Linked DNA regions of Azoarcus sp. KH32C. The protein of the gene in region 2 interacts with the protein of the main gene of each other region in a pairwise test. Links are inferred from orthologs where the notes say so. Each region holds a gene or a part of one and is shown on either strand. Other genes may lie near its edges.

The links.
Region 1: the proteins of gyrB (region 2) and gyrA interact in binary tests that used the Escherichia coli proteins (3 or more experiments, as listed by UniProt). The link is inferred for Azoarcus sp. KH32C from one-to-one orthologs.

Annotation. Positions count from the first base shown.
Region 1 is NC_020516.1:3,941,841-3,949,698, reverse strand. The notes cover bases 2,603-5,716. They hold gyrA (DNA gyrase subunit A), read left to right. Parts: upstream 2,603-2,903; coding sequence 2,904-5,516; downstream 5,517-5,716. Other genes in these bases: serC (3-phosphoserine/phosphohydroxythreonine transaminase), read left to right, coding at 5,544-5,716; AZKH_RS17640 (OmpA family protein), read right to left, coding at 2,603-2,684. In the rest of the region: AZKH_RS17650 (OmpA family protein), read right to left, coding at 1-461; AZKH_RS17645 (TRZ/ATZ family hydrolase), read right to left, coding at 561-1,880; more of AZKH_RS17640, read right to left, coding at 1,944-2,602; more of serC, read left to right, coding at 5,717-6,647; pheA (prephenate dehydratase), read left to right, coding at 6,674-7,738; AZKH_RS17620 (prephenate dehydrogenase/arogenate dehydrogenase family protein), read left to right, coding at 7,848-7,858. UniProt on the Escherichia coli protein: A type II topoisomerase that negatively supercoils closed circular double-stranded (ds) DNA in an ATP-dependent manner to maintain chromosomes in an underwound state.
Region 2 is NC_020516.1:2,752-18,950, reverse strand. Bases 13,137-16,199 are described here. They hold gyrB (DNA topoisomerase (ATP-hydrolyzing) subunit B), read right to left. Parts: upstream 15,892-16,199; coding sequence 13,381-15,891; downstream 13,137-13,380. Other genes in these bases: dnaN (DNA polymerase III subunit beta), read right to left, coding at 15,977-16,199; AZKH_RS26605 (DUF262 domain-containing protein), read right to left, coding at 13,137-13,148. Also shown: AZKH_RS26075 (sensor histidine kinase), read left to right, coding at 1-1,882; AZKH_RS00065 (response regulator), read left to right, coding at 1,919-2,356; AZKH_RS00060 (LysR family transcriptional regulator ArgP), read right to left, coding at 2,353-3,249; AZKH_RS00055 (LysE/ArgO family amino acid transporter), read left to right, coding at 3,345-3,947; AZKH_RS00050 (CZB domain-containing protein), read left to right, coding at 4,016-4,390; AZKH_RS00045 (diguanylate cyclase), read right to left, coding at 4,392-6,104; AZKH_RS00040 (heme NO-binding domain-containing protein), read right to left, coding at 6,128-6,673; AZKH_RS00035 (HDOD domain-containing protein), read right to left, coding at 6,722-7,591; AZKH_RS27830 (hypothetical protein), read left to right, coding at 7,751-7,876; AZKH_RS00030 (Fic family protein), read left to right, coding at 8,101-9,381; AZKH_RS00025 (hypothetical protein), read right to left, coding at 9,409-10,341; AZKH_RS00020 (CBS domain-containing protein), read right to left, coding at 10,412-10,846; AZKH_RS27140 (HEPN domain-containing protein), read right to left, coding at 11,318-11,980; more of AZKH_RS26605, read right to left, coding at 11,970-13,136. UniProt on the Escherichia coli protein: DNA gyrase negatively supercoils closed circular double-stranded DNA in an ATP-dependent manner to maintain chromosomes in an underwound state.

The DNA.
Region 1 (7,858 bases), 3.9 Mb from region 2 along the record:
TGAGCGGCGAGGTCGTCGAGCTTGCTCTTGCCTTCGGGCTTCAGGATCGCCTTGTCGAAGTCGAACAGCGTGTCGGCCGACAGCTTGATCTTGTCCGCGGTGGGCTTCGGTCCAGCGGCGGGAGCGGGAGCAGGAGCGGGGGCGGGAGCAGGCGCGGCGGCCGGAGCGGCGGCGACCTGGCACTTGTCCTTCGGGATGATGTCGCTGTCGCATTCGCAACCGACCGGCAGCTTGCCAGCCATGGTGGTGCCGGCAGCCGCGGGGCTCCAGTAACCGGTACGCCAGCACAGGCCGGCGCCGCTACGGGCGACGACATTGCGGCCATCGACGACGTACGGGACTTCGCCCTTGCCATCAACCGTGACGTCCTTGGCTTGTGCGAACACGCTGGGGGCAGACAGGCCGATCGACGCGATAGCGGCCACCAGTGCGAACATCTGCTTCTTGCTCTGTTTGATCATATTTTCCTCGTCAATTGGCTGGACGATGATGGGTAACGGTCAGCTATGGTGTTCCATGACTGGGGGCTGCCGGTCCAATGCCGATCCGGCTTATCCAGTTCAGTTACTCAGTTTAGTCTGCCACATCGCGGCAAGCCCAAGCAAATCAGTGTCGTTAAATTGCAACATCAGAGCGCCTTTGTTCATGCGGATTTCGCCCCCGACCCAGACATGGGAAACATGCTCCCGGCCTGCGACATATACCAAATGCGATGCCGGGTCGAAGCATGGGCGGGTCTCCAGTGCGTCGAGTGCGACGGCGCACAGGTCCGCTTCCTTGCCGACCTCGATCGATCCGATGCGATCCGAAAGTCCGAGTGCCTGGGCGCCGGCGAGCGTGGCCATGTGCAATGCGGTGTGTGCAGGAATCGCCGTGGCGTCGCCGGAAATGACCTTGGCAAGCAGGCTGGCGTGGCGCATTTCCTGGAACAGGTCCAGGCGGTTATTGCTGGCGGCGCCGTCGGTTCCGAGTCCGACGGGGATGCCCGCTTCCAGGGCGCGCATGACGGGCGCTGCGCCGCTGGCGAGCTTCATGTTCGAGCTGGGGCAGTGGGCGATGCTGCAGCCGTGTTTTCGCAGCAGTTCGATGTCCGAGTCGTCGAGATGAACCGCGTGGACGGCGACCACGTTGTGTCCGAGCAATCCGAGGGCAGCGAGTCGTGCGATCGGACGCACGCCATATTGCGCGAGCGAGTCGTGCACCTCGCCAGCGGTCTCATGGACGTGGATGTGAATAATTGTATCGAGCTCGGCAGCGAGGCTCGCTACCCGTTGCAGATTGGCGTCCGCGACTGTATAGGGGGCATGAGGGGCGAGCGAGAAACTGATGCGCGGATGGCGGCGCCATTGATCGCGTGCAGCGAGTCCCTTTCTCAGGTAGTCGTCGGCGTCGGAGGCGAAGGGGGTCGGGAAGTCGAGCACCGTGATGCCGACCACTGCGCGCATGCCGGCGCGTTCGAAAGCTTCGGCAGCCGCATCCGGGTAGAAATACATTTCATTGCAGGTTGTGATGCCGCCGCGGAGCATTTCGGCCGCGGCAAGCAAGGTGCCGTCGTGGACGAAGTGCCTTGTCACGTGGCGCGCTTCGGTCGGCCAGATGGCTTCCTGCAGCCAACGCATCAGCGGCAGATCGTCTGCAATGCCGCGCATGAGGCTCATTGCGCTGTGTCCATGCAGGTTCACCAGCCCCGGGATCAGGACATGGTCGGGCAGGTCGACGGTCCGTGCGGCGGCGAATTGTCCGTTGGCCTCGTGTTGGGGCATTACCGCCAGGATCCGTCCTTGGCGGACGGCGACCGAATGGTGTTCGAGAACGATGTTTGCCGGTTCGATCGGGATGATCCAGCGCGCGTTGATCAGTAGGTCGACGGGTTGAGTCACGGTGGCTTGCTCCTGAAAGCAAAAACCCCGCTTCCGCGGGGTCCGGTGAAACTATCGTGCCGTTCAGCTGGCCTTGATTTCCACCTCGACGCGACGATGCGGTTCGAGGCATTCGATCAGTTTCTTGCGGCCGAGTTTGTCGTCGCACTTGACGCCGGGCACCGGCTGGGTCTTGCCGTATCCGATGACGTCGATCTTGTCCGCAGGCACGCCCTTGGTCACGAGGTAGTCCTTGACGGCTTTGGCACGGCGCTCGGAGAGAGCCTGGTTGTATTGCTGGGAGCCGAGACGGTCGGTATGGCCGGAGACGGTGACCAATTGCAGCGGACCGACTTCGCGCAGACGCGCGAGGACTTCACGGTCGATCGCGGCCTTGCCCTGCGGCGTCAGGACGGCCTTATTGAATCCGAACAGAGCCTTCGACGACAGGGTGATCTTCTTCGCGGTCGGAGCGGGAGCGGCCGGCGCGGCGGCGGCAGGGGCTGCCGGGGCCGGCGCGGGGGCTGCGGTCGGAGCGGCAGCGGCCGGTGCGCACTTGTCCTTTGCGACGATGTCGCTGTCGCACTCGCAGCCCACCGGGAGCTTGCCGGCCATGGCCGTGCCGGCAGCGGCCGGGGTCCAATAGCCGGTACGCCAGCACAGGCCGGCGCCGCTGCGCGCAACGACGTTGCGGCCATCGACGGCGTAGGGGATTTCACCCTTGCCGTCGACGATAACGTCCTTGATCTGGGCTTGGGCAGCGAAGCTGGCCGCGAACAGCGCTGCGCCGAGGGCGGCCGGGCGCAGGAGCGTCGTAAGGTTCATGAGTCCTCCACTGAAATTGCGATTCGATTTGTATTGCCCGATGGCTCGGGCGTTTGTTGGCGGCGCAATTTAAGCATAAGGGGCGCAACCCGCCAACGATGCGCAGCGGGTGCGCGGCTCCAGGCGTCGGGTCGTGGGGGCTGTATCAGGGGCGGTCGGACGTCGGCGCATGGTAAGATTCCAAGCTTTTGACCATGCGGCCATTGCCGCCGCCGCGAAATGACTCCGTTTGCCAAGGAAACACTGCCCATCAGTCTCGAAGACGAGATGCGGCACTCCTATCTGGACTACGCGATGAGCGTGATCGTCGGGCGTGCGCTGCCCGACGCTCGAGATGGTCTGAAGCCGGTGCATCGCCGCGTGTTATACGCGATGCACGAACTGTCGAACGACTGGAACAAGGCGTACAAGAAGTCGGCGCGTATTGTCGGCGACGTCATCGGTAAGTATCACCCGCACGGCGATTCCGCTGTATACGACACCATCGTCCGCATGGCGCAGGATTTTTCGCTGCGCTACATGCTGGTCGACGGGCAGGGGAACTTCGGCTCGGTCGACGGCGACAACGCCGCGGCGATGCGATACACCGAAATCCGCATGGCCCGCATCGGCCATGAACTGCTTGCCGACATCGAGAAGGAAACGGTCGACTTCGGGCCGAACTATGACGGTTCGGAAAAAGAGCCGCTGGTCCTGCCGGCACGCATCCCGAACCTGCTGATCAACGGTTCGTCCGGCATCGCCGTTGGCATGGCGACGAACATTCCGCCGCACAATCTCGGCGAGGTGCTTGATGCCTGCCTGAAGGTGCTTGAGGATCCGGAAGTCAGCATCGAAGAGCTGATCCGTATCGTGCAGGCGCCGGACTTCCCGACCGCCGGCCTGATCTACGGGCTGTCGGGTGTGCATGACGGCTATCGCACCGGTCGCGGGCGGGTCGTGATGCGCGCGCGGACCCATTTCGAGGATCTCGAAAAGGGCAACCGCCAGGCGATCATCGTCGATGAGCTGCCCTACCAGGTGAACAAGCGGACGCTGCTCGAACGCATCGCCGAGCTCGTCAATGAGAAGAAGATCGAAGGCATCAGCGAGATCCGCGACGAGTCGGACAAGTCCGGCATGCGCGTCGTGATCGAGCTGAAGCGCAATGAAGTGCCCGAGGTGGTGCTGAACAACTTGTTCAAGCAGACGCAGCTGCAGGACACGTTCGGCATGAACATGGTGGCGCTGGTCGACGGCAAGCCGCGCACGCTGAACCTCAAGCAGATGCTCGAGTGCTTCCTGTCGCACCGGCGCGAAGTCATCACGCGGCGCACCATCTTCGAACTGCGCAAGGCGCGCGAGCGTGGGCACATCCTCGAAGGTCTGGCGGTGGCGCTGTCGAACGTCGACGAGATCATCGCGCTGATCAAGGCGGCTCCGACGCCGTCGGACGCGAAGCGCGAGCTGATGGCGCGCGTCTGGCGCTCGACGCTGGTCGAGGAGATGCTCGCCCGGGCGATGGCGGGCAGCTACCGTCCGGAAGGGCTGGCCGAGGAGTTCGGCCTGTCGGCGAACGGCTACCGGCTGTCCGACGTTCAGGCACAAGCGATCCTGGAGCTGCGCCTGCAGCGCCTGACTGGTCTCGAACAGGACAAGATCGTCGCCGAGTACCGCGAGGTGATGGATGTCATCACCGACCTGCTGGACATCCTCGCACGGCCCGAGCGAATCACCGCGATCATCGTCGAGGAGCTCGGCGCGATCCGCATGCAGTTCGGCGATCCGCGTCGTTCGGAGATCGTGCTGAATACCGGCGAGATCAACATCGAGGATCTGATCGCGCCGGAAGACATGGTCGTCACGCTGTCTCACGGCGGCTACTTCAAGCGCCAGCCGCTGGCCGATTACCGCGCCCAGCGCCGCGGCGGCCGCGGCAAGCAGGCGACGGGCATGAAGGACGACGACTTCATCGACCGCCTCTTCGTCGCGAACACCCACGACTACATCCTGTGCTTCTCGAGTCGTGGACGCGTCTATTGGCTGAAAGTGTATGAAGTGCCGGAAGGGACGCGCAACTCGCGCGGCCGTCCGATCGTCAATCTCTTCCCGCTCGTCGAGGGCGAGAAGATCAACGCCGTGCTACCGGTGCAGGCCTTCGACGACGATCATTTCGTCTTCATGGCCACTGCCGAGGGGACGGTCAAGAAGACCTCGCTGACGGCGTTCGCCAATCCACGCAAGGCCGGCATCATCGCTGCGAGCCTCGATGACGGCGATCGCCTGATTGGCGTCGCGATCACCAACGGCGACAGCGACGTCATGCTGTTCTCCGATGCCGGCAAGGCGGTGCGCTTCCATGAGGGCGACGTGCGTCCGATGGGGCGTGAGGCGCGTGGCGTGCGCGGCATGACGCTCGAGGATGGCCAACGCGTGATCGCGATGCTGGTCTCGAAGAGCGAGGATCTGAGCGTGCTGACTGCGACCGAGAACGGCTATGGCAAGCGCACGCCGGTCGCGGAGTACACTCGACATGGTCGCGGCACGAAGGGGATGATCGCCATTCAGACTTCCGAGCGTAACGGCAAGCTCGTCGGCGCATGCCTCGTCGAGGAGAGCGACGAAGTGATGCTGATCTCGACCGGCGGTGTGCTGATCCGCACGAAGGTGCAGGACATCCGCGAGCTGGGCCGGGCGACGCAGGGCGTCACGCTGATCAACCTCGACGAAACCGATTCGCTTGCGAGCATCGAGAAGGTGGCCGAGTCCGAGCCCGAGGAGTCCGTCGGCGCGGCGGATGAGGCGATCGACGCCGATGTGACGGGCGAAGCGGATACGTCCGCAGCGGAATGATTTGGATTTGATGGAGGGCTTTCGCACATGACGCGCGTGTTCAATTTCAGTGCCGGTCCGGCTGCTCTGCCCGAGGCGGTGTTGCGCCAGGCTGCCGAGGAGATGCTCGATTGGCACGGTGCCGGCTGCGGCGTCATGGAAATGAGCCATCGCGGCAAGGAGTTCGGCGAAATCATCGGCCGGGCCGAAGCCGATTTGCGCGAACTCCTTGGGATCCCGTCGAACTATCGGGTGCTCTTTCTTCAGGGCGGGGCGACGCAGCAGTTTGCGCAGATTCCGATGAACCTGCTGGGCGGCGGTGTTGCCGACTACCTGGTGACCGGAAGCTGGTCCAAGAAGGCCTACAAGGAAGCTCAGCATCTGGCGGCGTCCGGTCTGGGTGGAAGCATCCGGCTCGCGGGCAGTGTCGAGGCGGAAGGCTTTACACGCCTGCTGCGTCAGGATGAACTGTCGCTCGACGACAATGCGGCGTATGTGCATCTGTGCACGAACGAGACGATCCATGGCGTTGAACTGGGCGACGAGGCCGCTCTGCCCGCGACGCGTGCGCCCCTGGTGGCGGATATGTCCTCGCACATCCTGTCGCGCTCGATCGATGTTAGCCGCTACGGCCTGATCTACGCGGGCGCGCAGAAGAACGTGGGGCCGTCGGGACTGGTGATCGTCATCGTGCGGGAGGATCTCATCGGTCACGCTCATCCCATGACGCCGGCGGTCATGGACTACAAGGTGATGGCCGACAACGGTTCGATGCTGAACACGCCGCCGACCTACGCGATCTATATTGCGGGCTTGGTCTTCCAGTGGCTGAAGGCGCAGGGCGGGCTCGCGGGGATCGAGGCGCAGAACATCGAAAAGGCCGATCTGCTCTATCGCTTCCTCGACGACAGCGACTTTTACGAGAATCGCGTGGCGGTGGCGAGCCGTTCGCGCATGAATATTCCCTTCCTGTTGCGCAGCGAGGCGCTGAACGATGCCTTCCTGGCCGAGGCGAAGGCGGCAGGTCTGACGCAACTCAAGGGACACAAGTCGGTCGGCGGCATGCGTGCGTCCATCTACAATGCGATGCCGATTGCCGGCGTGCGCGCTCTGGTCGAGTTCATGCAGGACTTCGCCAGGCGGCACGGCTGAATCTGGTTACGGGAAATGGGGCGAGCATGAGCGACGAACTGCTGAACCTGAGAAAGAAGATCGATCATCTGGACGAGGAGATCCTCGCTCGTCTCGCCGAACGGGCGCAGTGCGCCAAGCGTATCGGCGAGGTCAAGCGCGGGAACCTGTACCGCCCGGAGCGCGAGGCGCAGGTGTTGCGCCGTCTGGGTGAAGCGAACCCCGGTCCGTTGCCGGATGTGGCCGTGCAGCGCATCTTCCGCGAGATCATGTCGGCGTGTCTGGCGCTTGAACACCCGCTCAAGGTCGCGTATCTAGGGCCGGCCGGGACCTTCTCCGAGAGCGCGTCACGCAAGCATTTCGGCTCGGCGCCGACGCTGGTGCCGACCGCCGCGATCGACGATGTATTCCGCGAGGTCGAGGCGGGCAATGCCGACTATGGCGTCGTGCCGGTGGAGAATTCCACCGAGGGGGCCGTCGGCGGCACGCTGGATCTCTTGCTCGCAAACCCGCTGATGATCTGCGGCGAGGTCAAGCTGCGCATCCATCAGCACCTGCTGTCGAAGTCCGAAGGCATCGGGGCGGCAAAACGCCTGTACTCGCATGCCCAGTCGCTCGCGCAGTGCCACGAGTGGCTCAACCGCAATCTCGCTCATCTGTCGCGCGTACCGGTCGCGAGCAATGCCGAAGCGGCGCGCCTGGCCTCCGAGGATGCGGAATCGTGCGCGATTGCGGGCGAAGCGGCCGGCGAACTTTACGGCCTGAACGTGCTGGCCAAGAACATCGAGGACGATCCGAACAATACGACGCGCTTCCTGGTGATCGCCCGTCATGATGCGGGGCCGTCCGGCCGCGACAAGACTTCGTTGGTGTGTTCGGCACCCAACCGGCCGGGGGCGATGCACATGCTGCTCGAACCGTTGGCGCGGCATGGAGTCGATATGACCAAGCTGCAGTCGCGTCCGGCGCGCGGCGGGTTGTGGGAATACGTGTTCTATGTCGACATCGAGGGCCACCGCGAAGATCCAGAGGTCGCCGCTGCGCTCAAGGAACTCAACGACCGGGCAGCCTTTGTGAAGATCCTCGGGTCTTATCCCGTCGCCGTCATCTGAGTCGATGCCGGCCCGGGTGCCGGAAGGGTTGCGGGATTGTGGAATCGGCACAGGGCGCGCGGCGACGCTGCGCCGCGACAGCTGCTCGCCTGAATGGATGATGCTCTGAATGGCTGTAAT
Region 2 (16,199 bases):
GCTCGTCGATGACCCATCGCGCTGGCAGGATCTGTACCGCGAGGCGCAAGGCTTTCAGCAGAGTTTCGGCAGTCACGTGATCCTCGCGGACGCGCAGCTGCGGATGCTGTTCAACACGCGGATGCCCTTCGGGGCGCAACTGCCCGCGCTGCCGACGCCGAAGGGGCGGAGCGCCGCGCGCACGGCACTGGAGACGGGCGCTCCGGCCGTGGGCGACAGTTTCATCGGGCCGGTCTCGCACCTGCCGATGGTGGCGATGGCGACCCCCGTCATGCGCGACGGCAAGCCTGTCGCGCTGGTGTTGTCGGTGTTCGAGGCCAGGCTCTTCCAGGACCGCATCGATCGCGTCTCCTTGCCGGAGGGCTGGGTGTTGACGCTGCTCGACGGCGCCAGCATCCCGATCGCGCGGCACGCACCGCCGGCCTTCGATCCGGAGGCGGATGTCGATCCCGCCGGCCGCTTCGTCGTGTCCTCGACGGTGGCGCCGTGGTCGATCGTGCTGGAGATCCGGCGGGACGTCCGCAATGCACATGTCGTCAGGGCTGCCCTACTGCTCGCGCTGGCGGTTCTCGGGGCGACGCTCGTGGGAGTGCTAGGCGGCCGGCTGGCTGCAGGCCGGCTGGGCAGGGCCGTCGCGACGCTGGCAGAGCCTTCCGCGGCCGCTCCCGACGTCCCCGAAATCCACGAGATCACCGCGGTGCGCGCGATGCTTGGCGAGGCCCGCGACCAACGCGAGGCGGCCGAAGCGGCCCTGCGCGACAGCGAACGGCGCTTCCGGGCGACCTTCGAACAGGCCGCGGTCGGTATCGCGCTGGTGACACCCGACGGACGGTGGCTGCGGACGAACCAGAAGCTGTGCGACATCGTCGGCTACACGCAGGACGAACTGGCCGCGCTGACCTTCCAGGACATCACGCATCCGGACGACCTCGAGGCGGATCTCGATCAGGTGCAGCGCATGCTGGCGGGCGAGATCGAAACCTATTCGCTGGAAAAGCGCTATCTGCGCAAGGGCGGAGCCATCGTCTGGATCAACCTCACCGCCGCCTTGGTGCGGCAGGCGGACGGCAGTCCGGACTATTTCATCTCCGTGGTCGAGGACATCGAGCGCCGCAAGGAGGCCGAGATTGCGCTGCAAGATCTCAATGCGAGCCTCGAACAGCGTGTCGCGCTGCGCACTGCGGAGCTGACGGCGGCCAACCGGGAGCTGGACAGCTTTGCCTACGCGGTGTCGCATGACCTGCGGGCGCCGCTGCGTGCGATGAGTGGCTTCTCCCATGCGCTCGCGGAGGATTACGGCGACCGCCTCGAAGGCGAGGGAAAGAAGTACCTCAACCAGATCGACATCGCGAGCCGCAACATGGCCGAATTGATCGACGGCATTCTCGCACTCTCGCGCAGCACGCGCGGGGAACTCAAACGCGAGCGGATCGACGTCACGGCGATGGCCGAGTCGACGCTGGCGGTGCTTGCGCGGTCGGAACCGGAGCGCGCCGTCGAGGCGACGGTCGAGCCTGGTCTGACGCTGTGCGCCGGTGCACGGATGGCCGAGGCGGTGCTCGACAACCTGCTCGGCAACGCGTGGAAGTACACGGCGAAGTCGCCGGCAGCGAAGATCCGCGTCTACCGCGGTGAGCTCGACGGCAAGCCCTGCATCTGCATCAGTGACAACGGTGCGGGCTTCGACATGGCCCACGCCGACCAACTCTTCCAGCCTTTCCGGCGGCTGCATCGCCACGATGAATTCCCCGGCATCGGCGTCGGGCTTGCGACCGTGCAGCGCATCGTCCAGCGATACGGCGGCGCGATCCGCGCGCACTCGGCGCCGGGCGAAGGGGCAACCTTCTGCTTCAGGCTCGCCGACGAGGGCGAGGCCGCATGAGCGCCACCGCCACCGCTTCATTCCAGGAGCTTCAACATGCGTAGAAAAACGATTCTGCTGGTCGAAGACAACCCGCAGGACGAAATGCTGATCCTGCGGGTGCTGAAGAAGGTCAATCTCGCGAACGAGGTCGCCGTCGCACGCGACGGGCAACAGGCGGTCGACTATCTGTTCGGCGAAGGCGAGTTTGTCTCCCGCGCCGGCGCCGAACTGCCCACCGTCGTGCTGCTCGACATCGGCTTGCCGCGCCTGTCAGGCCTCGAAGTGCTCGCGCGGCTGCGCGCGGACCCGCGCACGAAGCTGCTTCCGGTGGTGATCCTGACCTCGTCCGACGAGGAACGAGACCGGCTCAGGAGTTACGAGGTCGGCTGCAATAGCTTCGTGCGCAAACCGCTCGACTTCACCGAATTCGCGGAAAAGGTCGCGCGGCTGGGCGTCTATTGGCTCGCGACCAACGAGCAGCCGCAGAGCTAGCGCCGCAGCGCCTCTCGGGCGACGGTGCGCAATGCCGAGCTCAACGCATTCAACGCCTGCGAGCCCAGCCGCCAGCGGTGCCAATAGAGCGGCACGTCGAGATGCCGGCCGGGCGCGATTTCGACGAGCTCGCCGGCGGCGATCGCCGGCCGCGCGAAGTGCTCGGGCACCATGCCCCAGCCCAGCCCCTGTTTCGCGACGCCGACAAAGCCATGGACGGAGGGCAGGAAATGCGTCGGCGGCTGCAGCGCGTCGCTGGCGAACAGCGCGATGAACTGGTCCTGCAGCCCGTCCTTCAGGTTGAAGCGCAGCATCGGCGCGCGGGCGAGGCTCGCGCCATCGACGCCGCCGGCAAAGCGGCGCGCCACATAGGCCGGTGAGCTCACCGCGAGATAGCGCATCGTCCCGAGCGGCTCGACACTGCATCCCTGGATCGCCGTCGCGCTCGCGCTCACCGCCGCCATCACCGTGCCCTCGCGCAGCAGCGTTGCCGAATAATCTTGATCCTCGACGCGGACATCGAACACGACCGCCGCCTCGTCCGGCATCGCGTCGAACACCGGCAGGAACCAGCTGTCGAGCGAGTCCGCATTCACCGCGATCGGCATCCGCAGCGCCGCGCCGCCGCCCTCCTCCGCGCTGCCCAGCGCGTCCAGCATCTCCGCTTCGAGCATGGCCAGTTCTTCCGTGTAGCGCAGCAGCAGCTTTCCGGCGCCCGTCGGCACACAAGGGCTCGCGCGCTGGACCAGCACCTGGCCGAGCCGCTCCTCGAGCTGCTTGATGCGCTGGCTGATCGCCGAAGGCGTCACATGGAGCTTCCGCGCTGCCGCCTCGAAGGACCCTTCGCGGATCACCATCGCGAAAGCGGCCAACTGCGCGTTGTCGATCTTCATGGATTAGAGAAATTAACGGTTGGTTAAAACGTTTAGTTTTCCTTGCCGATTGTCGCTCGCTAGGCTCGGGTCATCAACCTTGCCCGGGCGCCTTCATGCACACCCCCTTTCTCGCCGGCTTCCTCGCCTGCCTTGCCCTCATCGTCGCCATCGGCGCCCAGAACTCCTTCGTACTGCAGCAAGGCATCCGCCGCGAACACCTGCTCCCGGTCACGCTGATCTGCGCCGCCTCCGACGCCCTGCTGATCGCCGCCGGCATCGCCGGCCTCGGCGCCCTGATCCAGTCCAACCCCCTTCTCCTCACCGCCGCCCGCTACGGCGGCGCAGCCTTCCTCCTCGCCTATGCCTGTCTCGCCGCCCGCCGTGCCTGGCACGGCGAGCGACTCCAGCTCGAAACCGCCGCACCGATGTCGCTCGCCGGCGCCATCGCCACCTGCCTCGGCTTCACCTTCCTGAACCCGCATGTTTATCTCGACACCGTGATCCTGCTCGGCGGGTTGGCGAATCAGCACGGCGAGGGTGGGCGGTGGCTTTTCGGGGTGGGCTCTGCGGCCGCGAGCCTACTGTGGTTCGTCGGGCTCGCCTACGGTGCGCGGCTGCTCGCCCCGCTCTTCACCCGGCCGGCGGCGTGGCGGGTGCTGGATGCGCTTGTCGCCCTGGTCATGGCGGCGCTGGCGTTCAGTCTGATGAATGACTAGGCATTCGGATCGCATCGGTCCGATGCCGCTCGTTTATCATGGCAGCCATTCCATACGGGAACTCCGTAATGAACTTCGATGAGGCGATCCGTTCCCACACCTTCTGGAAGATCACGTTGCGCTGGCTCGTCAACGGCCGCAAGGGGCTCGACGTGGCGATGCTGGGCGATCACCGTGCTTGCGAACTGGGGCGCTGGCTGGTCAGCGAGGCTGACGCGCTGGCGGCATATCCGGCATTCGCCGAGCTGGTGCGCGAGCACGCCGAATTCCATCGCCACGCCGCAGAGATCGCGCGGCTCGCTTCCGAAGGGGCGCTCGAGGAGGCAGGGCGGCTGCTCGCAGCGGACAGCGCCTTCATGCGCACGTCCGAGAGCACGATTGCCGCAATCAAGGCGCTGAAGGCGCAAGCCGCGCCGGGTGGCGACGGCAAGTCCGCCGCCTGACTCACTCCTTCACGAGGCTGCCGCTGCTGATGGTCACCCGGTTGCGTCCATCCTGCTTCGACTGGTAGAGCGCCACATCGGCCGCCTTGACCGTGTCGGCCGCGCCGGCCGCATGAAGGGGATAAGTCGCGACCCCCAATGAAATCGTCACTTGCGGCAGGAAGCCGCCTTCGTGCGGGACCTTGAAGTCCTGCTCCACCCCGCGGCGGATTTCCTCGGCACGCTTGGCTGCACCGTCGAAATTGGCCCCCGTGAGGATGAGGATGAACTCCTCGCCGCCGTAACGGCATGGAATGTCCTCGCTGCGCACGTGGGTGCGCAGGAATTCGCCGAGCCCCCTGAGCAAGGCGTCCCCGGCCTGATGCCCGTACGCGTCGTTGAATTTCTTGAAGTGGTCGACGTCGAGCATGATCACGCTGCATGGGCGCTGGGTGCGGTTCGTGCGCGCGATTTCGCGGGCCAGCGACTCTTCCATGTGGCGCCGGTTGTACAGGCCCGTCAATGCGTCGCGGATCGACTGCTGGCGCAGGTTCTCCTGCAGCTTGAGGTTGGCGATCGACAGGCTGATCGGCTCGCTCGCCGAATGGATCAGCTGGCGCCGCACGTTCGCGAAATCCGGGTCCTCGCGGTCGTCCGTCGGTACGCCGTGCAGATGCAGCAGGCCGTGCAGCTCTCCTTGCGTTCCGAGCGGGATGCAGACGTACTGGCAACCTGGCGGGTGGGGGTTGTCGCGGACATGAGCACAGGCCGTGTCGAGCGCGGTGCAGTCATGCTCGTGCACGCGCGCGCGGCGCAGGCCCCAGCAATCCGTGCGGGTGAACTCGTGGCCCGGCACGTCGGCGTTTTCGCCCCAGGCCGCGACCACCCGGAAGTTGCCCGAATCGTCATCGAGCAGCGCGAGCGAGCCGCTTTCGCCCGGGAAGAGCTTGGATAGCGAATCCGCGATCACGTGGTGCGTCTCATCGACCGAATGACATGCCTGAAGCATGTCGCCCATCGTGTTCAGCAGATGCATCTGGCGGTTGTGCGCTTCGAGCCGGCGGACCATGGCCTTGAGCTGGCCGTTGGTGTCGCGCACCTGTTCCTCGGCCTTGCGGCGCTCGCCGATTTCCTTCTGCAGGTCGCTGTTGGCAATTTCCAGCTCAAGCGTGCGCTGGCGTACCCGATCTTCGAGTTCCTCGTTGGCGCGTTGCAGCTCCTTCTGCGCCTCGCGCCGCTCGGCGACCTCCTTCTTCAGGCGGTCCGCCATGCCCTTCACGTCGTTGATCGTGTTGGTCTTGGTTTGCAGCAGGATCAGGAAGTCGACCGCCGAATCGTGAATGGCGAAATCCTTCAGCGTGAGCCCGATGCCGGACACCGAACTCATCTCGCGCACGACCGGCGAGCCGAGGAACAGCATCCGCTCGATGCCGTCCTCCTGCGTCCGCAACATCTGGCCCTTCAGCTTGAAGCGCTTGTCGAGCGCTTCGAGAAAGAACACCGTGAACGACTGCTGGTCGATCGCCGCGTACTCGAATGGAATGTTCGGCGTGACGATTCGCAGATAGCTCGCGACCGGATGGCCGATCTCGACGTCGGGCAGCAGTTTCTGTAGCGTCGGCCCGATCTGCTGGATCGTCAGATCGGGCGCGAACGAGAAGTGGAAGGGAAAGACCGCGCGCAATGCGTCGGCATTCAGGCCGTGCCCGGTCGGCGGCTGGGTCCTCGAATCCATCGCGGCGGTCTAGGCGGACAGGCTCAGGCGGGTTGGTGCCTGACCAGGAATTCGTCATACGCAAGGCCATCTTCCTTGCCGCGCAGACGCGTGATGTCGACCTTGGTGTTGAAGTGCTTGCCGAGGCCGCGCACGAGACCCAGGATCATCGGGTGCAGGCCGTCGCGCTTCGAATGGTATTGCAGCTTGAACTCGCCCGGCGTTTCGTCGGTGACGATGAACGACGGCGGCGCGAGGTCCGGCATCATCTGCTCGACTCGGGTGTGCAGGTCGTTGAGGTTCTTGACGAAGCCGACGAAGGAGTCGCCCGACATCTCGAACAGTTCGCCGTAGGTGCGAACGGTGAAGTCGACCCAGAATTCGCCGAAGGCTTCCAGCACCTGTGCGGGCTGGGCGCCGAGCACGGCACAGGCGCCGCCGACCAGGCCCACGGTCACGTCGTCGGGGTACTGGTCCATCGCGATGAACACATCGTCGGTCCCCGCATGTTCGCGGATCGCTTCCCACTTTTCCTCGCCGTAGTGGGTTAGCACCATTTCGCGGACCGCCTGATTCACCAAACCGTACATAGCAACTCCTCCGTGCTCAGAAATGTTCGCCGGGAAGGCGAAACGTCGTCAATGTGCGCCGCCCATTGCGCGGGCGGCGGACTGGAAATGCCCGACCTGCGCGACGATGCGGCCGGCAAGACCGGATACCTCGTCGCCACTCAGGTCGAGTTGTTGTTCAAACAGGAATTCGAGCCCCAGCCGGTCGAGCGACAGGGGCGCGAATGGATGCTCGCGCCCGGCATAGAGCACGTCGGTGACTTCGACAAAGCGTGCGAGCTTTTCCGCGCCGAACACCACCGCAGCGAGTGAGTCCGGATCGATGTCGTCGCGGTGATGATCGGCAAGGGCCTCGACGATGGCCGCCGGTGCGCGCCAGTGCGTGAGGAGGTCGGCCGCGAGGCGCGCGTGAGTGGTCCCGGTCAGCCGCTCCTCGGCCTGTTCCGGAGCAAGATCGTCGTTCAGGGCGCTCGCCACGGTGCGCGCGATGCTGCCGGGTGCCGCCATCTCTTCGACGAGGTAGCCCAGATCGTGGACGAGGCCGGCCAGATAGGCCGTCGCCGGATCGGGATGTCGTTTCACGTGCGCGATTTCCTGCGCCGCGGCTGCCATGGCGAGGCTGTGCAGCCAGACGTCTTCCGCCAGACCCGGCGGCAGTTGCCGGCTCAGCGGATGGCCGAACAGCAATCCAATCGCCAGCTGCCGCGTACGTGCGAGGCCGATGCGGCGAATCGCCTGCATGGTGTCGGTCAGCTCCGGTCCGCTCCGCCGGTAGGCCACCGAATTCGCGATCGCGACCAGACGGATCGACACCTGCGGTTCGCTGGCGCTGATCTTCAGCAACCGCCGTTCGGCATCCGCATCGTCGAGCGACATCGACAGCAGATCGTGCACAAGCGGCGAGATCGGCGGAATCTTGTCGATGTTGATCGGGAGCATGGCGCTTCGCAATATGAAGTTCGACCGATGAGGGATGACGGCGCGCGAACTCCGGTGCCGCCATTCTGACTGTGGACTATATCAATAGTTGGATGTCGACAAATGAAATTTCCATAATGTAACTGGTGCAGCTCTTCTAATTTTACCGATGGCCCGGCATTGACTTCGCCGCCCTGCTGGGCGGCCGGCGAGGGCTGGAATCCCGGCACCGATCCGCAGGCCTTCATCGCCGCCGACCTCGCCGGCGAACTGATTTCGCAGCCGGGGCCTCGGCCGAAATTGTGATTCCATCGCCGCCACCGGCTGATGGGCGGCGCGCGCACGGTCCTCAATGGCGACGCGGGACGAAACGGTCGGTGGTGTACGCAGACCGCGGGTTGGGATGTTCCGAAATTTCGGCAGAGAGATCGGCGTAAACATCGGCGAAATATAGCGTTCTTATAAATCTAACTACTTGATGACTAGATGTTTATAATCGGATGAAACATCGGCAATAAACTAGGCAAAAAATGATCGAGCTATACGACGACCCGTCGCAGATGGAACCGCTGGTCATCGATAGCTCCCGGCCTGTCTACAACTCGCTGGTCGGGTTCGCTCACGAGTTGTCGGAAGCCTCAGCTTGCCTCGATGCCGCACTGGTTCCCGCGACCGCGAGAAGTCTCTCCGAGCTTGTCTCCGGGATGAACTGTTACTACTCGAACTTGATCGAGGGCCATCACACCCTGCCGATCGATATCGAGAAGGCGCTGTTCGAGGTGAAGGCGGAGATGGAGCAGAAGGACTTGCAGAGTCTCGCATTTGCTCACATCGAGGCAGACCGATGGGCCAAGTTCCAGTCGCTCGATAAGGATTCCTTGCCGCCCTTCCTCCTTGAGGTTCACCGGCGTTTCTGCGAGCACTTGCCGGAGGAAATGCTCAAGCTGAAGGACGGCAGCTTCATGGAGCCCGGAAGATTCCGCGAGAGGGACGTCCACGTCGGCATACACCTCGCACCCAGAGCGGACACGCTCGATCGTTTTCTGGAGCGCTTCGCAAGGATCTACGGCCAGCGCCTTGAATGGTCGAAAAAGGGCGGAATCAGCAAGCTGGACGGCATTCTTGCGGCGTTCGCGGCCCATCATCGCCTCGTGTGGATTCACCCCTTCCTCGACGGAAACGGTCGTGTCGCGCGGATCGCCATCGACGCGATGCTCCGCGAATGCGGAGTCAATGGCGCGTCCCTCTGGTCAATGTCCCGAGGGTTCGCGAAGACCGCCGACGAGTACAAGGCCAAACTGGCCGGGGCCGACGAGCCTCGAATGGGCGATCTCGACGGGCGCGGGAATCTGTCCGAAAAGCGCTTGGCGGAGTTTTGCGAGTACGCGATGCAAACTGCTGTCGATCAGGCCAGGTTCATGGCCCGGATGTTTGCACTCGACAACTTCAGGTTTCGAGCCGAGCATTTTTTCCGGAGGGTGCGCTTCGATCTCAAGCCCGAGTCTGCCTACCTCTTCATCCATGCGTTCAGTACCGGCGAGTTCGAGCGCATGGAGGCAAGCCGCATCACCGGCCTCCCGGAGAGGACAGCCAGGGATGTGCTCAATGCGCTCGTCCTCGAAGGATTTCTCGTCTCGGACACCCCACGCGGCAAGGTTCGAGTCGGCTTCCCCATGCATGCCCTCGGCTCCCTCTTGCCCAACCTCTATCCGGCAGGCGATCTGGACGTAGATCCCGAGGCGCTGAGACAACTCGTCAAAGCCAGGACAGCCGCGAGAAAGCCCCCGGCGCCAAGGACGAAGCTCAAATAACGAGCAAAGTCCGAATCGTCGCGGCAGTCACCGCGGAATCCGCCCCCGTTCCCGATAGAACGTGATCCGCTCGATATACTCCCGCGTGCTCTTCGGCATCGGCGTGCGGGCGCGCACGAGATAGAAGATCAGCAAGCGTCCGGCCTCGATCAGTTGGAGGCCGTCGGCGTGGCTGTGCAGGCGCCGTCCGGTAGGGCGCCCCCGGCCGTCCGTTCCGTGGCCGTGCGCGAAGCCGGTGAGCCGCTCGCCCGCGGTGACGAACTTCGTCCACACATCGAAAATGTCCCGATCGGTCCGCAGCGTCTCGCACTTCAGGCGCGCCGCCGCCGCAAATTCCCTCACTGCCGGCCCAATCCCTTCGAAGACGGGAATGCAGCCGAAATTCTCGATCATGCTGTCCGCGATCCGGTCGATGTCGCGCATGCATTGGCCGATCTTGATGTAGCGGCCCTCGTAAAACTCTTCCACTGGCAGCGAGTAGGCCCGGAAAGGCTCGCCCCACAGCTCGTCGATCCCTTCCTCGCCGCTGCGATGCAGGACCAGGCGCCCGAGTTCCAGCGCCTCCATCAGACAGTTGCCGCATTCCTGCACCAGCGGGTAGTCGGTCAGGATTTCCACGCCGTCCGCCTGCAGTTCCACCAGGTGGCGGAAGATGTCCGTCGCCCGATTGAACAGCGCCCCCGCCAACATGCCGCCCTTGATGCGGCGAGCGGCGGGGTCCGTCTCGGCCTCGTAGGCCGCGCGCGCGTCGGCGAGACGCGCACCGGGGACGTTCAGGCCGTGTTCCGTGTGATTGAAGAGGCGCCGGGTCAGCGCCTCGATCAGGTTCTTCTTGGCGTGCAAGGAGTCCGCGGGCAGCGGATAGGTCTTGACCCAGTAGCCGCAGTAGAAGACCCGCTCCTGCCGGTCGATGATCCGCCGCGTACCCTCCGGCGGCGAATCCTCGCCCGGCGACTGCATCAAACGAATAACTGGTCCGTTGCTGTCCATGAAGAAACCACTCGTGTTTCATGCGGCGCTGCGACCCGCGTCAGAGGATGACTGTGAGTTCCTCGCGACGCACCAGATCGTGCCCCAACTGCAGACCATCGATGTCGAGCGCATCATGCGCGGCAAGCAACCCGACCGGGATCCCGTTGTCGTCCACCACCGGCATGTGACGGAACCCGCCTTCATACATCAGATGCAAGGCGTGACCGAAAGGCTTGTCCTCATGGATCGTCTGCACGCTCGTCGTCATGACGCTCTCGACCGACGTCGCCGCTGGATCGAGACCCAGAGAAACGACCCGGAACACAATATCCCGTTCCGTCACGATGCCGAGCAACATTCCCTTCTCCACGACCAGCACGGCCGAGGATCTCATCTCCCGCATGATGATCGACGAATTCCGGATCGTGCTGCCGGGCGAGACCGTAGGGAATGGGCGTTGACCGATGACTTCGCGAATGGGGCGGTATGGCATGGCATGTCTCCTCGCTATCGAAGGATGAAGACGACAGTCTTTCTGCCAGCCGTTCTGGAATGCGAACACCAAGCAGACACGGCGTCGGCTCAGGCGGAAAGACGTCCTGAACGAGCGATGACCGCAAGGTGTTGGTTCGGGAGCATCTGGGGATTACACGATTGCGGCAATCGACGCTCGGGGGAAGTCACGCAAGTTACGGGCCTTTGTTACCTGGGGCGAAAAAGGAAATTAAAACAATGCTATGTGCTGTCTCGGCATTTTCGTGGAACTGTTACTTGCACCAGCGTTGGGATAACGGGACGCATTGAGCGCCAAATGAGTGCGCTTGGTCGGGTATTTCGAGGTGGACGTTGATGCATCAACAAAACCGCGGGCGACTTGCCGCAACGAGCGGCTTCGGGTATTTGCATGGCGATGCTGACAGTGCTCGCTGACGTGACGACGATGCCCTTTTTTTCCTCATAGATCCTAGAGGTCGAGGAATCTATCCACACACTCCGCGACGACGACGGCAGATCGAACCCACTCAATGCCGTCTTCGGGGCCCGGCGGCGTCGTCCCCTTAAGTGCATGGGCGGCTGCGTGCCTAGCCTCCACCAATTGTTGCAGTCCTGAAAGTACGCGGCGGCGGTCCTCCCCACACGCTTCCATAAATCCGTACAAGCTGCGCCCGTTTGAATCAAAAGCGCGCACAACAGCATCGATTCTGTCTGGTGCGCTCGTTCCTTCCCCGAATATCCCAAAATCAGAGAAGTAGGACCAATTTGATGGATTCTCGACGGCGCTTCCACAGCAACGAACGAATCGGATTAGCGCGTCACAGTCGGACGCCTCAACTTGGTTCCGGCGGGTAAACGCCGTTGCCCGTTCCTCCATCTTGAGTGCGATGTGCCGCAGCAGGTAACGCTGCCGCCCTTGGCTAAGTTCTTGCCATGATTGTTCATTAAAACTGCTGCAGAATTCCTCAAGAACATCATTCATATACCGCTCGAGTGCAGCACAGGCTAGCACTATCGCGCATTTGGCGTACATTGAGGCATTTCGAGGATCCTGCGATCCTTGGGCGGAATTCAAGAGGGAGGACACCTCTTCCATTCGGAAGCGGAAATCCTCCAAGGAATTACTCGGCATCGCCAATTTCCATTGTCGGAGCCAAAGGAATTCTTGCTGAATATGGCAATTGGGCTCCAAGATTCTTAAGTGATTCGTTCCACTTAAAAAGCCTGTACTCCATTCGAGTCTTGTCGGCAGTAGCTCTGCTAACACAATCACTAAATCGTTGATCGTTCACACAGAGTTCGATGAACTGAGCCTCAATTTCGGTGGAATGAGTCTCGATCCAATTCGGATTAGCGCCTTCCATTACGATCATCTGGACGTCGAAAACAGCGCGATTTAGTGAATTATCCCATTCAGTTCCGCCCTTGTCGTTGTGTTGCGCGCGCCTGAATGGATGGCCCGGAAAAGCACGCGATACCGCATCGACGGCTGCCAAAAAAGAGTTACACATCTCGGTCAATTCCTGTTGGCTCGGGTTCCGGTGAGCTTTCATATAGGAATTGAGCAGTGTTTTCAGTGGCGGGGAATAATTTGGAAGTGCATCCCGGATGGCAAAGAAGCGAAGTATCAGTTCGCAGTCGTTCATTCGATTATCAGGTTCTTCCTTCCCAAGCAAGGCAAGCCATGAGGGATGTTTGGCAAGCTCATGGAGCAAATCATTTAGAGCTCCACGGAATACGCAGTGTCTAACTTCTTGTGCGTTGAGAGGTAGTCCTCCGGTATTTAGTCGCTCAAAGACCTCGAATCGGATTTCTGAGTCGCTCTTTGCCGATATCACTAAACAACGAAGGGTTCGGTTGTTGATAATTCGCTGTTGGCGCTCTGTCAGGTCGGCGAATCGTCTGCCGTTAAGCTCATGCAAAACGTCCAAGCCATTCAACGGAAAGGAATTCTCAACGTAATCCTTCAAGGCTAGAAGTCTCTGCTGACCATCGACGACGACCTTCGTCCCATCATCATCTTCGGCAAAGAAGAGATTGGGAATTGGAATGTTCAACAGTATTGATTCGACAAATTTGCTCTTCCGCCGTCTATCCCAAACAGCATTTCGCTGGAAGGTGGGGCGCGCCATAAGCTCCTTCTCGCGGATCTCGGCAACGAGCGTCTTGACAGGAGGATCATATGGACTTGCGAAGAACTCTCGCTCTGGTGGTAGATGAGTCCATTCTGCGGCAGACTTACCCTCTTCATCAGCGAACAGGATCTCCTGCGAGAAGTCGTCATGCTTGTCTTTTGTCATAAGCTTCCCCCGAGCGGAAATTACATTGCATTGGAGTTGCATGGTAAACGACAAAACGCGTCTTTGGGGATGTCGAACTACTTGAGCATGTTTTCGCGTTCCCTATGGGCAGTCGTCGGCAGTAGAGAAAGAACTTCAGACAGTGAGTAGCCGCGAAATGCAAAAGGGCTCCAAACGGAGCCCTTTTTCCTAATGCGACACGAATCCTGTCTCGTGTCCTATGCAAGAAAAATCAAACGTCAATATTCCTCGCATACAACGCATTCCCCTCAATAAACGCCCGCCGTGGCTCGACGTCATCCCCCATCAACGTCGTAAAGATCTCATCCGCAGCAATCGCGTCATCGATCTGCACCCTCAGTAGCCGACGCACAACGGGGTCCATCGTGGTTTCCCACAGCTGCTCGGGGTTCATCTCGCCGAGACCCTTATAGCGCTGCTTGGTCAGGCCGCGTTCGACTTCGTTGAGTAGCCAGCGGATGGCTTCGGCGAAGCGGGTGACGGCCTGGCTCTTTTCGCCGCGGCGGATGGTGGCGCCGGGGCCCATCAGGTCGGCGATGGCGGCACTCGCGGTGCGGATGCTGCGGTAATCGCCGGAGCGGACGAAGGGGTCGTCGAGCCAGCCGAGCTTGCGGTTGCCGTGGTGCATGCGCTCGATCGCGAGCTGCCAGGTTTCCGTTTCGTCGTGGTATTCGGCGCGCAGGCGCACGTCGTCGGGGAGATGCGGCTGGATGCGTTCGATGCTCGCGTTGGCGGCGGCTTCGTCGTCGAGGCTGACCTCGATGTCGTGGGCGAGCATTGCGTGCAACACGGCGGGATCGATGTAGCCGGCGAGGCGGTTGATGACGGCTTCGGCGAGCAGGTAGCTGCGCGCGAGGCCGCCGAGGGTTTCGTCGCCGATCGGGGCGGCGCCTTCGCGCGGGATCAGCGTCGCGCCGTCGAGGGCGAGCTTCAGCATGTGCTGGTTGAGCTCGTTGTCGTCCTTGATGTAGAGCTCGGTCTTGCCGTGCTTGATCTTGTAGAGCGGCGGCTGGGCGATGTAGATGTGGCCGCGCTCGACGAGCTCGGGCATCTGACGGTAGAAGAAGGTCAGCAGCAGCGTGCGGATGTGGGCGCCGTCGACGTCCGCGTCGGTCATGATGATGATGCGGTGGTAGCGCAGTTTTTCCGGCTTGTAGTCTTCCTTGCCGATGCCGGTGCCGAGCGCGGTGATCATCGTCGCGATTTCCTGGCTCTGCAGCAGCTTGTCGAAGCGCGCCTTCTCGACGTTGAGGATCTTGCCCTTCAGCGGCAGGATCGCCTGGAACTTGCGGTCGCGGCCCTGCTTGGCGGAGCCGCCTGCGGAGTCACCCTCGACGAGGTAGATTTCGCACAGCGCGGGATCCTTCTCCTGGCAGTCGGCGAGCTTGCCGGGCAGGCCAACGCCGTCGAGCAGGCCCTTGCGGCGCGTCATCTCGCGCGCCTTGCGGGCGGCGTCGCGGGCGCGGGCGGCTTCGACGATCTTCGCGCAGATGGTCTTCGCGTCGATCGGGTTTTCCTGCAGGAAGTCGGTGAGCTTGTTGGCGACGACTTCCTCGACGGCGGGGCGCGCTTCGCTGGAGACCAGCTTCATCTTGGTCTGGCTCGCGAACTTCGGGTCAGGCATCTTCACCGACAACACGCAGGCGAGGCCTTCGCGCATGTCGTCGCCGGTGATGTCGACCTTAGCCTTCTTGGCGATCTCGTGTTCTTCGATGTACTTGTTGATGACCCGCGTCATCGCAGCGCGCAGCCCCGTGAGGTGGGTGCCGCCGTCGGCCTGCGGGATGTTGTTGGTGTAGCACAGCACCTGTTCGGCGTAGCTGTCGTTCCACTGCATCGCGACCTCGACGCCCAGCTCGGCGTCGTGGCCGTGGCCGGTCGGGATGCGCGTGGTGCCTTCGGCGTAGAACACGGTCGGATGCAGCACGCTCTTGGTGCGGTTGATGTATTCGACGAAGCCCTTCACGCCGCCGGCGAAGGCGAAGTCCTCCTCCTTGCCGAAGCGCTGGTCGATGAGGCGGATCTTGACGCCGTTGTTGAGGAACGAAAGCTCGCGCAGGCGCTTTGCGAGGATGTCGTAGTGGTATTCGATGGTGCCGAAGATTTCCTCGTCGGCGAGGTAATGCACCTCGGTGCCGCGCTTGCTCGTCTCGCCGAGGACCTTCAGCGGGCTCACCTCGATGCCGTCGACGACGTCGATCACGCGATCCTGCGGCACGCCGCGGTGGAACTCCATGAAGTGCTTCTTGCCGTCGCGGCGCACCGTCAGGCGCAGCCACTTCGATAGCGCGTTCACGCACGAGACGCCGACGCCGTGCAGGCCGCCGGACACCTTGTAGCTGTTCTGGTTGAACTTGCCGCCGGCGTGCAGCACGCACATCACGATTTCAGCGGCCGAGCGCTTGGGCTCGTGCTTGTCGTCCATCTTCACGCCGACCGGGATGCCGCGGCCGTTGTCGGACACGGAGATCGAGTTGTCGGGGTGGATGGTGATGACGATGTCGTCGCAGTGGCCGGCCAGCGCCTCGTCGATCGAGTTGTCGACGACCTCGAACACCATGTGGTGCAGGCCGGTGCCGTCGGAGGTGTCGCCGATGTACATGCCGGGACGCTTGCGCACGGCTTCCAGACCTTCGAGCTGCTGGATGCTCGATTCGTCGTAGGCGCCGGAGCCGGCGGCGGGGACAGGGGCGGACTGAGGCAGGTTTTGCGGTTCGGACATCGTCTATCTCGGGTGATTCATCAAAGAACACGCCCCGGGAGGGCCCGGGGCGGAGGGCACACAGCCGGCGGTGCGCCGGCCGGCGTCAGATTCGCATCGGCATGACCACGTACTTGAATTGGTCGTTGCCCGGGAGCGTCACCAGCGCGCTCGAATTGCCGTCGTTGAAGCGCCATTCGATATGGTCTTCATGGGTGTTGTTGAGCACGTCGAGCAGGTAGGTGACGTTGAAGCCGATGTCGAGCGGATCGCCGTGGTAATCGACTTCGAGCTCTTCCTGGGCTTCTTCCTGTTCGGCGTTGGTGCTG